Regions from separate parts of the Glutamicibacter bergerei genome, predicted to be linked through region 3. Evidence: predicted binding sites of a transcription regulator. Region 3 holds the regulator's gene; each other region holds the start of a gene.
The links. The regulator LexA, encoded in region 3, represses DNA repair genes until DNA is damaged. The targets are predictions, from matches to a motif close to TCGAACANNTGTTCGA.
Positions count from the first base shown of each region.

Region 1: ACX5K5_RS14115 (shikimate dehydrogenase) is a predicted target of LexA. The motif match lies at 2,310-2,325, and genes of this name have one in related genera.
Region 2: ACX5K5_RS16915 (LexA family protein) is a predicted target of LexA. The motif match lies at 1,586-1,601, and genes of this name have one in related genera.

Region 1 covers NZ_CM137131.1:3,039,186-3,043,362, reverse strand. Annotated here, with positions in the region: gene ACX5K5_RS14125 (alpha/beta fold hydrolase) at 1-844, shown strand, start outside; gene ACX5K5_RS14120 (MFS transporter) at 931-2,271, opposite strand; gene ACX5K5_RS14115 (shikimate dehydrogenase) at 2,427-3,299, shown strand; gene ACX5K5_RS14110 (bifunctional sugar phosphate isomerase/epimerase/4-hydroxyphenylpyruvate dioxygenase family protein) at 3,299-4,177, shown strand, end outside.
Region 2 covers NZ_JBTMZF010000002.1:78,390-82,566, forward strand. Annotated here, with positions in the region: gene ACX5K5_RS16910 (Y-family DNA polymerase) at 1-1,157, opposite strand, end outside; gene ACX5K5_RS16915 (LexA family protein) at 1,139-1,510, opposite strand; gene ACX5K5_RS16920 (DNA/RNA non-specific endonuclease) at 1,787-2,629, shown strand; gene ACX5K5_RS16925 (hypothetical protein) at 2,903-4,084, shown strand.
Region 3 covers NZ_CM137131.1:1,073,474-1,077,650, forward strand. Annotated here, with positions in the region: gene ACX5K5_RS04980 (DUF222 domain-containing protein) at 1-298, shown strand, start outside; gene ACX5K5_RS04985 (glycoside hydrolase family 76 protein) at 388-1,506, shown strand; gene lexA (transcriptional repressor LexA) at 1,595-2,311, opposite strand; gene ACX5K5_RS04995 (LysM peptidoglycan-binding domain-containing protein) at 2,567-2,920, shown strand; gene ACX5K5_RS05000 (histidinol-phosphate transaminase) at 2,995-4,101, shown strand; gene hisB (imidazoleglycerol-phosphate dehydratase HisB) at 4,127-4,177, shown strand, end outside.

The DNA.
Region 1 (4,177 bases), 1.6 Mb from region 3:
TGGGCTGTGGGGTCCAACCGATCCGCAAGCTCCGACGGTACTGCTGATTCATGGAGTTACCGCATCGCATAAAGCCTGGGGCATGGTCGCCCAAGCGCTGCCCGGGGTGCGCGTGATCGCCCCGGATCTGCGCGGCCGGGGACGCAGCAACCAGCTGCCAGGACCTTACGGCATGCCGGTGCACGCCGCGGATCTGGCCCGGGTTGCAGATCATTTCAGCGCCGGACCGATCCCGGTGATCGGGCACTCGATGGGTGCTTTCGTGTCCTTGGTCTTCGCAGACCTCTACCCGCATCTGGTCTCTTCGCTGCTGCTGGTGGACGGTGGCCTGCCATTGCAGGTTCCCGAAGGGCTGGATGACGAGCAGATCATCGATGCGGTCCTTGGTCCCGCGGCGCAGCGCTTGTCGATGACCTTCGAATCGGTGGCCGCGTACCAACAGTTCTGGAAACCGCACCCCGCCTTCGTCGACAACTGGAACGACGTGGTTGATGAGTACATCGAGTACGACCTGGACGGTGCCGCTCCGCAGCTGCGCCCGGCCACAAAATATCAGGCATTGGCCGAGGATACCGCAGAACTTCACCGCGGGGCTTCACTGTTCCAGGCCTTGGAAGAACTTCGTCATCCGGTGACCTTCCTGCGCTCGCCGAAGGGGCTGATGGGTGCCGAGCCAGGACTGTATACGGCAGAGTATGTGCAGTCGTGGGCGCAGAAGCTGCACGGACTGCAAACCGAAGAAGTGCCGGGGACCAACCATTACACGATCGTGATGGATGCTCCCGGATGCGATGTGGTCACCGGACATATTCAAGGCATGCTCGGGCACCGCACCGACGCGTAGTAATCACGTACGTCCAGGCAGCACAATGCCCGGCATGAGCACCATCTGAGGGTGGGTCTCATGCCGGGCATCAGGTTTTGCTGCTGTTACTTAGTCACCAATTCCGGGCTGCTGCCCAGCTGCGCGGTGGGTACCCGGTAGGTCTCGCGAGCGGTCAACGCGGAAATTGTTGCAATCAACGAAATTGCCGCAGTGAACAGGCTGATCTTGACCCAGCCTCCTAGTTCTAGACCGCCCATGGCCGCCACGATGGACGGAGCAAACCCGGCCATGAGGAAGCCGAGCTGAGTGCCGATCGCCAGTCCCGAGAAGCGCACCTTGGAAGAGAACATCTCGGCGTAGAAGCTAGGCCAGACGGCATTGGCCGCTGCGTAAGCGCAGGAGAAGACCGCCACAGAAAGAGCGAACTGCAAGAGCGTATTGTCTGTTTCCATGCTGCGCAGGTAGAACGGCATAACGATTGCGGAAGAGATTGCTCCGTAGATGAAGACTGGCTTGCGGCCGATGGCATCTGCAAGTTTGCCGAACAAGGGTTGGGTAAACAAAGCGCCGATATTGCCTGCAACAACAAGCCATAGGGTGATCGAGGCGTCCATATTTCCGATGTTCTTGCCGTAAGAGATGGCAAGCGTTCCGTACACGGTGGACACGGCGGCAATAAATGCGCACAGCACCACACGCAAGACATCTTTCCAGTGGAACTTCAGCAGGACTGCCAGTGGCAGCTTAGCGATGTTATTGCTCTTTTTCGCTTCCTCGAACTCTGGGGTTTCATGCAGCGAACGGCGGATGAAGAAAGTCACCAGCACCACAACGGCTGAAAGCCAGAAGGGGATGCGCCAGCCGATACCGTATTTGATGTCATCGGGCAGTGCCATGACGGGGATGAAAATGAGTGCGGCGAGGATCTGACCGCCCTGGGTCCCGGTCAGTGTCCACGAGGTGAAGAAGCTGCGGCGGTGATCAGGTGCGTGCTCCAGGGTCATTGAGGATGCGCCGGCCTGTTCGCCAGCTGCAGAGAGTCCCTGGCAAAGCCGAGCGAGCACCAGCAGGATCGGAGAGAGCCAGCCGACTTGTTCGAAGGTCGGCAAGCAACCGATAGCGAAGGTTGAGGCGCCCATGAGCACCAAGGTGAACATCAAAACTTTTTGACGTCCGATACGGTCACCAAAATGTCCTAAGACTACCGCGCCGATAGGTCGTGCGATGTAGGCAAAGCCGAAGGTTGCCAAGGACATGACCGAGGCGTTCGCGTCGGCGTCGGGGAAGAAAATATGCGGGAAGATCAGTGCTGCGGCGGAGCCGAAGATGAAGAAGTCGTAGTATTCGACGGCGCTTCCCATGAAGCTGGCGACTGCTGCCTTGACGGGGGTGCGTTTCCCGGTGCCGGGCACTTGAGAGGCCGACGGTTCGCGTGTGGAGGGCATCGGAAAACTCCTTTGTTTTGTTGCGGGCGAGCTGAAGAACAAAAATATGTGCGCTATACGTACACTTGTACGTAATGTGTACATTGATATAGAGTAGATGTAAATCACAGTCAGCGCAATATCTGCGTAAGCATGACGGAAAGTTGGGTAACACGGTGAGTACTCTTACTCAGTCCTATCTGGTCGGACTCATTGGTGACGGGGTGCTGCCTTCGTTGACCCCACCCATGCACGAACGCGAAGCGGATGCGCAATCGCTGCGCTACCTCTACCGGCCCATTGACCTCACGGTCCTGCAACGCGGGGCACAAGACGTCGGGGAACTGCTCAAATCCGGTGCCGAACTGGGATTTAACGCCTTCAACATTACCCATCCGTGCAAGCAAGTGGTCATTGATTACCTCGATGAAGTCAGCGAGAACGCCACAGCCATCGGCGCGGTGAACACCGTCATTATCAAAGACGGAAAATTCTTTGGACATAACACCGACGCCTCGGGCTTCGGCTGGGCGCTGGCCGGCGGGCTGCCCGAAGCGAAGCTGGATAAGGTCCTGCAGCTAGGCGCTGGGGGAGCCGGGGCGGCGGTCGCTTTTGCCCTGCTCGATGCGGGAGTTAAGGAGCTATTCCTGTCAGACCCGGATACCGCGCGGGTAGCCGAACGGGCAGCCGAACTGAAAACTCATTTCCCGCACGCCGCAATTGTGGCGATCCGCCCCGATGAGGCACCGGCGCGGCTGGCCGACGTGGACGGACTGCTCAACGCAAGCCCCATCGGCATGCATCACCACCCGGGACTGCCGCTGGACATTTCAAATCTCACTTCCCGGCACTGGGTAGCCGACTGTGTTTACCGGCCGGTGGACACCGCGCTGATTCTTGCCGCCCGCGATCTAGGATGCCAGGTGCTCGATGGCGGAAATATGGCGGTCGGACAGGCAGTTGATGCCTTTGGCATCATCACCGGGTTAACCCCGGACGCCGGACGAATGCGCGCTCACCTGCTGGAAATGTTGGAGGCAGGACTCTAATGCGCACCTCGATAGCCACCGTCTGCCTCTCGGGCACACTCGAAGAAAAAATGCTTGCCTGCGCCAAGGCCGGCTTTGACGGCATTGAAATCTTCGAACAAGATCTCACCGTCAGCCCGATGTCTCCCGAAGAAGTCAGGGCCTTCGCCGCACGACTTGGGCTCAGCCTAGACCTCTTTCAGCCCTTCCGCGATTTTGAGGGAGTTGAAGAAGAGGTCCTGCTGGCGAACTTGCGCCGCGCCGAAGCAAAATTCCAGCTGATGCAGCGCCTTGGCATGGACCTGATCCTGTTGTGCTCCAATGTGGGCACCGCGACGATCAATGACGATCAGCTTTTCGCCGCGCAGATCCGCCGCCTAGCAGACCTCGCAGCGCAGTATGGCGTGCGCATCGCCTACGAGGCCTTGGCCTGGGGCAAGTACGTGGATACCTACCAGCATTCATGGGAGATCGTGAAGCTGGTTGACCGCGACAACGTAGGGCTGTGCATTGACAGCTTTCACATTCTTTCGCGCGGTGACGATCCGGCGCAGATCGCCCAGATCCCAGGGGAGAAGATCTTCTTTGTGCAGCTTGCCGACGCACCAGTGCTGTCCATGGACATCCTTTCCTGGTCGCGGCACTACCGCGTTTTTCCGGGTGAAGGCGGCTTTGAACTAGACGTATTCCTTGGCTACCTCGTACGTTCTGGATATTCCGGGATCGTCTCCCTGGAGATTTTTAACGACGTCTTCCGGCAGTCAAATGTTGAGCTCACCGCCATCGATGGGCTGCGTTCATTAATTTGGCTCCAGGCACGCACCGCAGCGCTACTGGGGACAGAAGAAGTCAGGGATAACCTCGGCCTTGTCTCACTGCCCGGCGTCCAAGAAGCCAGC
Region 2 (4,177 bases), on a different replicon from region 3:
ATCTGGGCGATTAACGGGCCGATCTGTTTCGCCTCATGCGCCGAAACAAACGGGTCGAACGTCTCCTGCATCGCCGTCGGTTGCAGATCCATGACCACCACCCCTGCGCGTGCGTATTTCACCCCGACCAGGATCTGGGGGAGTAGCTGCTTTGCTGCCTTGGTGAGCACCACCGGATCAGCGCTCGGTCCAGGGAGCTTGACCGTGATAGTTGGCTGATGATCCTGATGCTGGTTGTAATAGCTGGTCATCGCCCACGCAGACAGAATCTTTGCTTGCTTCTGGTGCTTGTGCAATCTTGCCGAGGCCTGCTGCGCATAAATCCCCATCACCTGCTCCATCCCCACCCGGTCAGTGACCGGATCAGAGAAGCTGCGGGAAAAGATCAGCTGATCTTTGATCACCCGTTCTTCCTCCATCGGGATGCAGGGGATGCCGCGCAGCTCTAGCACGGTGCGCATCTGCACAATGGAGAACTTATCGCGGATACGCACCTCATCGGCATCCCGCAGATCTTTTGCTGTCCAGATCCCTAGGCCCCGCAGCCGTTTAGTCAGACGGGGTCCGATGCCCCAGATCTCGACCGTAGGAAGGCGGGCGAGTAAGTTCTCCGTGGTTGTCCTTGGGGCGCGGTCCCACACGCACACCCCGCCCAGCTCCGTGATGTGCTTGGCTGTTTTGTTCGCCATCTTCGCCAGGGTCTTAGACTTGGCGATCCCCACGCACACCGGCAACCCGGTCAGCCGGAACACCTCGGCCTTGATCTGCTCACCAAGGACTTGCAGCTCATCGACGGTGCCAGTGACACCCAGGAAAGCTTCATCAATGGAATAGACCTCCACCCAGGCGGAGAAGCGGCCCAGCAGTTTCATGACCCGCCCCGACATTTCGCCATACAGCTCATAATTAGAAGACTTTGCAACCAGGTTAATTCGGTCAGCGTCGGCAGCGAGCTTGAACCACGGTGCGCCCATTTCAATGCCCAGTGCTTTGGCCTCGGCGCTGCGGGCGACCGCGCAACCGTCATTGTTAGACAGCACAATCACCGGCCGGCCTTCCAGTGTCGGATCAAAAGCCCGCTCACACGAGACATAAAAACTGTTCACATCGACATGGGCAATATAGTTCTGACGTGGCTCTAGAGGTGGTGTAGGCATGTGGTAGCCACACCCCACACCCGAAAATCACTAAGCTCGGCCACGCGCAGATCAGGGTAGTCCGGGTTCTCAGCTTTCAACACCACTCCGTCGGGTGTGGTGGTCAGCCGTTTGACGGTCATCTCCCCGTCAATCACCGCAATCACCACATGCCCGTCGCGAGGCTTTACGGAGCGGTCCACGATCAGCTCATCCCCATCGCTGATCCCCGCACCCTGCATCGACTCACCTGAGACGCGCACAATGAAGGTGGATACCTGGTCGCGGATCAGCATCTCTGACAGGTCGATCTTCGTATCTGAGTAGTCTTGGGCGGGGGAGGGGTAGCCGGCCGGCACCCGGTCCAGCGCCATCGCGATCACGCGCTGAGGCGGGGACGCCAATGCGCATACCTGTATTCGATCAATTTTCACAGCAACACCTTTTCTTAGAATATCTATTCTAATACTCGAATGTAGCCTGTGATTCCGACAGGAAGGCTCGTTCGTGATCCTGCCTCGACTCGGTTCGCATCGAATGGTCTTGATGTTTGGTGATTTCCCTGGGTGTGTTCACCGTGCAGGCCGTAGGCTGGAGGCGCAAACTCATGGAACAAAATCGTACGATTTTCGATGAAAGTGGTGTTCAGTTTGTCCACTGATGCAGACCTGGCTAATGTTCCGATTGACCGGAGCGGGTACGACCCAGACTTCCTGGGAACTAGCGTCACGCTGCCGATCTTGGATGCTGAGGCCTTGCAGGACGCGGTGCTGTGGGAAGGGTCGAACGTCATTCCTTATACCCACTTTTCCCTGTCACTGAGCAAGTCGCGACGGTTGGCGCGCTGGGTGGCCTGGAACATCGACGGCGCTGCAACCAAGCGGTTGAGCCGTTCGGGCATTGATTTCAACAAGGATTCGAGGTTGCCTGAAGAGTTCCAATCAGGCAATGAGCTGTATCAGGGTAATCGGCTGGATCGGGGGCATATTGCTCGCCGTGCGGATCTGGTGTGGGGCGAAGCCGCGGAAGCGCAGCAAGCCAATGAGGATTCCTTTTTCTACACGAACATCGCCCCGCAGATGGATGACTTCAACCAGAGCAGCCAAGAGGGGATCTGGGGCCAGCTGGAGAATGCGCTCTATGAGCAGGTGGATGTTGAAAACCTCTGTGTGAGTGTCTTCGGTGGGCCGGTCTTCCAGCCTGGCGACCAGGTGTATCGAGGGGTTGGGCTGCCCTCGGAATATTGGAAACTCATCGTCTTCAAAGAAGGCGGCGTGTTGAAAGCGCGAGCGTTCCTCTTGACTCAGGATCTCGATCAGCTGCGTGTAGCGCTCATGTTGGATGAGTTTAGGGTCTATCAGGTTTCGGTGGGGGAGTTGGAGCAGCGGACGCAACTGGTATTCGGTGAGCCTGTACGCCTTGCCGATGACCTGTGGGCTCTCCGGACTGAGGACAATACCCCTTTGTCCGCTCTCACTGATGTTGAGTGGTAAGGAATTCTACATGTTCAAAATCGACCGTTTTTGGTTTCCCCGCAAGAAGAACGGCTACCAGGGCAGGGTGGGCCGAACGGGTCACCTTCGATGGCAGATCGTCGAACGGAGTCTCAGATGCTGAGTGGAGAGCAGGCCCGCAGGTGGTACCCATCTTTGACGTGTGAGTAGTCTCGTGCTGTTGTTACTAAGCCGGAATCGTCGAATGAAAGTACTGTGCACCCCGGAACCGTCATTAACCAAGTTAATGGACACATGAGAGAGAATGGTTCCATGGGGAAAACGTCGCGCAGACCGTCTCGTCAAAATCGAAAATCGTTTGGAACGACAGGCTCTGGACTCACTGTCACCATTGGTGCCAGCCCGCAGACGAAAATCAACGGCCAACCATCGTTTGCCGGAGAACTGCGACTCCTGAAAAGTTCATTGCTCTATGCAGATCATCTGGACCTTCTTGCACCCAGTGCGGCGTGGAGGGACACACTCACTCCACTGTTGCATACAAATACTGCCAATCCCCTACTGACAGTTGCGAAGCTTCCCAACGAGACTCTTCAACGCCTTGGAGTCACGAAAATTTCCCCTCAAGAATTTCGCGAAGCATTAAGGAAGTTGGCAGCAACGCCGCCCAATCACCCGCAACGGCGCGAAGCGGAGGCGCTTTGGCGTCCCGCGATCCTGAAGCTCAAGAAGGAAGCCACCGATTACCTGCACACCCCTGAAGGGTTGGAGCTGGATATTGCGTTGGAGACCGGCGCTGTCACCTTGATCAGCGATGGAACTCGCTTTGAGGACAGCCTAGATCAGCAACTTGAGTGGTTTCGTGATCGGCTCACCCAGGCGCTGGGGGCACCCAGCGCAACCGTTCTCCTAGATCAGGTATCCACTGAATACCTGCGTGCAACAGCAGACTACACCGAAGGGCTACCCTCGGTTGCTGGGAACCGCTCCCGTCGGAGCGCTCTCGGCACAGGGCTAGTGGAGCGACTACCCGCCTTCCCCGAGTCACCCATGAGCCACATCTTAGAAGCCCGTGAAGAACTCACCGAAGGTAGAGCCGCATACCGAGAGTCCGTGAAGGCGCTGGCCAGCAAACTCCAGTCCTCAGCCTTGGATGAAACTCTCCCCAGCGAAATCGACGAGATGTGGAACGATCAGGTTCGCCCCACCTTAGAAGAACTGCGCAAGAGTGCGACCAAGACGCGAGTTGCGGTAGAAACAGGCAAACGACTTTCCACCGAGGGATATGGGGTGCCAACGTTGTTGGTGGCGGTAGCGAACTTTACCGACCTCGCGGCAGCGCTTCCCACTCCCGCTGCTGCTCTGGCTGCTGTAGGCCGCATCGCCGCCGCTGCCGCACAGGAAGCATTTAGCACTCGCACCGCAGTACGAAACCACGACCTGGTTTATCTTCTCGACATCAACAAGAAGCTCGGCAAACGGTCGGGACGCTAACGAACCCGTAACCGGAACGGTCTGCGGGATCGGTATTTCGTTGATTCTGAAATTTTGAGAAATCAGGAACTGCACCTAGATGGCCTATTGTGG
Region 3 (4,177 bases):
TATGAAACGTGCGTTGGCCGCACGAGACCGCGGCTGTATCTACCCGGGCTGCCATATGCCAGCCAGCCGTTGCGAAGCGGATCACGTGGATCCGTGGGAGGAAGGCGGAGAAACACGGGTGGACCGCGGGGCACTGCTTTGCCCAATGCACCATCATGCCCGGCACGCAGGACTATTTACCCTGATCGTCGCCGACGGCAAACCCCCGGCGGTGCTACTGCCCAAATTTTTGGACCCCGATCAACAACCTCGACGCAACACCCACTGGTTCTCGGCCGCCGAGGTGCTCGCCGCCTAATCGGCTGCGCCTAAACAGTGCTCAATGCATCGGTGAATTCGGACTACGCTGGTACCCAGCCACGGAATTTCGACAGCTGGGAGCGGTCCATGAGCACAGCGCATGATCCAATGCACGATCCTCACGCAGACTCGCCATCAGCTGCGCACGATATTACCGATGCCGAACACTGGCACCGTCTGGCCCTGTCAGCCGAAGCCGACATACATGAACGTTTTGGGCATCGGCTGATGGGGATACCCGGTACCTGGATCGGCGCGTTGCGCGCACTGCCTGATCAACCGCTACCTAAGGCAGGCGCACGCCCCTGGTCCGAATGGCATTATTGGTGGCAGGCACACTATCTGGATGCGATCATTGATGCGGCGTTCAGCGCGTTGCAGGCGGGGGACCGCAGCAAGGCACGTGCGAACTGGAAGCGCGCTAAACAGTTGCTGCGTGGCGTCCTCATCCGCAACTTCGCATGCTTCCCCAATTACTTCTACGACGATATGGCCTGGTTACTTCTCGCAGCGACCCGGCTGAACGAGCTGAGTCTGCAACTTTCGGCGCGCCCTGCACTGTTGTCCACCCTCGCAATGCGGGCGTTGGGCCGCCAGATGGTACTCGGCCAAGACGACAAACTAGGTGGCGGGCTTTACTGGTCACGTAAACGGGACTTCAAAAACACCCCTTCCAACGGTCCGGCAGCCTTGTACTTTGCACGGATTAACGATGTTCAGAGCAGTAAGCATCTATTGGACTGGATGCGCCACAATCTGCACGATGAACGCACCGGACTCTACCTTGACGGCATCCGGCTAACTGCCAGCGGCCCGCAGCTTGAACACGCAATTTATACCTACAATCAAGGCACGGTGCTCGGCGCGCTATTGGCCAGCGGGAGCGCCGAACATCTAGCTCAGGCACGATCACTTATTGAGTCGATCAACGTGCAGCTGTCCAACGATGATCATGGCACCGGGTTACGCCTGGACACCGGTGGCGACGGGGATCTGTTCACCGGAATTCTCTGTCGCTACCTTGCTCTAGCCGCGCTTGACCCGCGGCTTCCCGCAGCGAGCCAGCGTACTGCTGCGCGGCTTATTTGCCTCACGGCAGCGCAGCTTGCCGACAGGACTGAGACGCAGCTTTCGGCGGCGATCCAACGTTGGACGATCCTGCAAGCGGCTCAACGCGTGTGCCGTACCGGTGCGCAGCGCGACTAGGTAGGCATGAAAAAACCACCGTCCACGCACTTCTAATCGGTGCATGGACGGTGGCTGACTACTTTAAAAACGTTTCAACATTCTCGGATTAGAGCGAGCGCATGACCGAAACGACGCGGCCCATTACGGTCGCTGCATCACCAAGAATCGGTTCGTAACGGGAGTTCTGTGGAAGCAACCAGGTGTGCCCATCGCGCTGCCGGAAGGTCTTCACAGTGGCTTCCTCGTCGAGCAGTGCTGCAACGATATCGCCGTTTTCGGCGGTCTGTTGGCGACGAACAACCACCCAGTCGCCGTCGCAAATTGCGGCGTCCACCATTGAATCACCAGAGACCTTGAGCATGAATAATTCGCCGTGTCCCACCAACTGACGCGGTAGCGAGAATACATCTTCGACGGTTTGTTCGGCCAAAATTGGCCCGCCGGCGGCGATCCGTCCGACCAGAGGCACCATGGTGGTGTCGGCTGAGGTGCTTAGCTCGATCACCTTGGCATCTTCTACCGGCTCCGGTGTGGCCGAGGTTTCCTCAGTTGAGTCGCCATCTTCAGCCAGCTGCAAGGGGAGCAGGATTTCCATGGCGCGCGGGCGGCGGGGGTCTCGGCGGATGTACCCAAGTTTTTCCAGCTGCCCGAGTTGGTGGGTCACGCTGGACAAGCTCTTAAGTCCTACAGAGTCGCCAATCTCACGCATCGATGGCGGGTAACCGTTTCTGCCGATCGAGCGTTGAATGGTTTCGAGGATTTTTTTCTGACGTATGGTCAGCGATCGGGCATTTGACCGGGGAGTGCGCTGTGATGCTGACATGTGGTTTTGCCTTCCCTTGCATTCGGTCCTCAGTTCTAACCTTCAAACTGTCGGTGCCCAATGTTGTGATGTACTTACTGATCTTCTACTTCGAAATCTTAGTTGATCTTGTCGCTTCTTTCAAAGATTTGTTCGAAAGAGTCTGGACAAGTTCGATCAGAGTCTGTTAGAAAAGATGTACTAGTATCGAACAAGTGTTCGAAGTCTGTATGCGAATATCAGTTCGCATCATTAAAATCGTTGAGGAGAAATGTCATGACTACGCTCGCACTCGTACCGCAGCAAGACAAAGCGCCGCTGAAGATCCGCATCAATCGTCGTGGGTGGGCTGTCCTAGTGGGCATCCCAGTCTTCTTGTTGACGATCGCCGCGGCGTTCTTCTTCACGATGCTCACCTCCAGCGCCAACGCATCTACCGACCTCCCCGCCGGTCTGGAAACCGTAGAAGTCACGGTCATTCCAGGGGACACACTATGGAGTCTGGCTAGTGAGTATGCGCAGGGCTATGAGGTTAACGCGGCAATGAACCATATCGAAGAGTTGAACGCGATCGATACCGGCATGCTTTACGCGGGGGACACCATCAACATTCCGGTACTCGCGAACTAGGTATTAGCTCACCATTGTTACCTGCTCTTGTCGTGGATTCACCACGCAGAGCAACTCACCATTAGAATTAATGCGTGAATGACCGTAGTGAACTTCTGAGTCAGCTGCCTTTGCGTGAGAACCTCCGCGGGCTTTCCCCATATGGTGCGCCGCAAATCGACGTTCCCATTCAGCTGAACGTCAACGAGAACACGCATCCGCTGCCAACAAGCGTAGTCGACGCCATTGCCCAAGAAGTCGCCAAGGCGGCCACTACCCTCAACCGCTACCCAGATCGTGAATTTACCGAACTGCGTGAACTGCTCGCCGACTACCTGGGACACAACCTGGATCGCGAGAACATCTGGGCGGCCAACGGCTCTAACGAAATTCTCCAGCAAATTCTGCAAGCCTTCGGTGGGCCGGGACGCAGCCTGCTGAGCTTTGTCCCCACGTATTCGATGTACCCGTTGTTAGCCAGCGGCACCGATACTCAATTTATCGCTGGCACCCGCGCCGAGGACTTCACACTCAGTGCCGAATCCGCCGCTGCACAGGTGCGTACCCACCGGCCAAATGTGATCTTCTTGTGCTCCCCAAACAATCCCACCGGCACGGCGCTGGGGCTAGACGTCATCCAAGCGGTCTACGAGGCAGCCAGTGAAACCAAGGCCATCGTGGTGGTCGATGAAGCCTACGCGGAATTTTCGTTGGCAAACACCAAATCGGCGCTTACCTTACTTGACGGCCGTCAGCGGCTGATCATCTCGCGCACGATGTCCAAGGCCTTCGGGCTGGCCGGAGCCCGAGTAGGGTACCTAGCCGCAGCTCCCGAAGTAACCGACGCGATTCGTCTAGTGCGTTTGCCCTACCACCTGTCTGCGGTGACCCAAGCGACTGCCATCGCTGCGTTGAAGAACATCGACCTGTTGCTGGCCCAAGTTGAAGAGATCAAGACGCAGCGCGATCGAATCGTCACGAGGTTGACTGAGCTCGGCCTGAAGCCATCGGTCTCGGATTCGAATTTTGTCTTCTTCGGCGGGTTGGAAGATCCACACACTATCTGGCAGGGTTTGCTGGATGCCGGCATCATCGTCCGCGACAATGGAATCAAAGGTACGTTGCGCGTTACCGCCGGAACCGAATCCGAAACCACCGCCTTCTTAGAGCACCTAGCCACGTTGCTGGGCGCACAGAAATAGCACTTACACACAAGCGAAGGAAGACATGTCTGCCGAATTGATTGGCGCTCGTCGCGCCCGTATGGAACGCGTGACC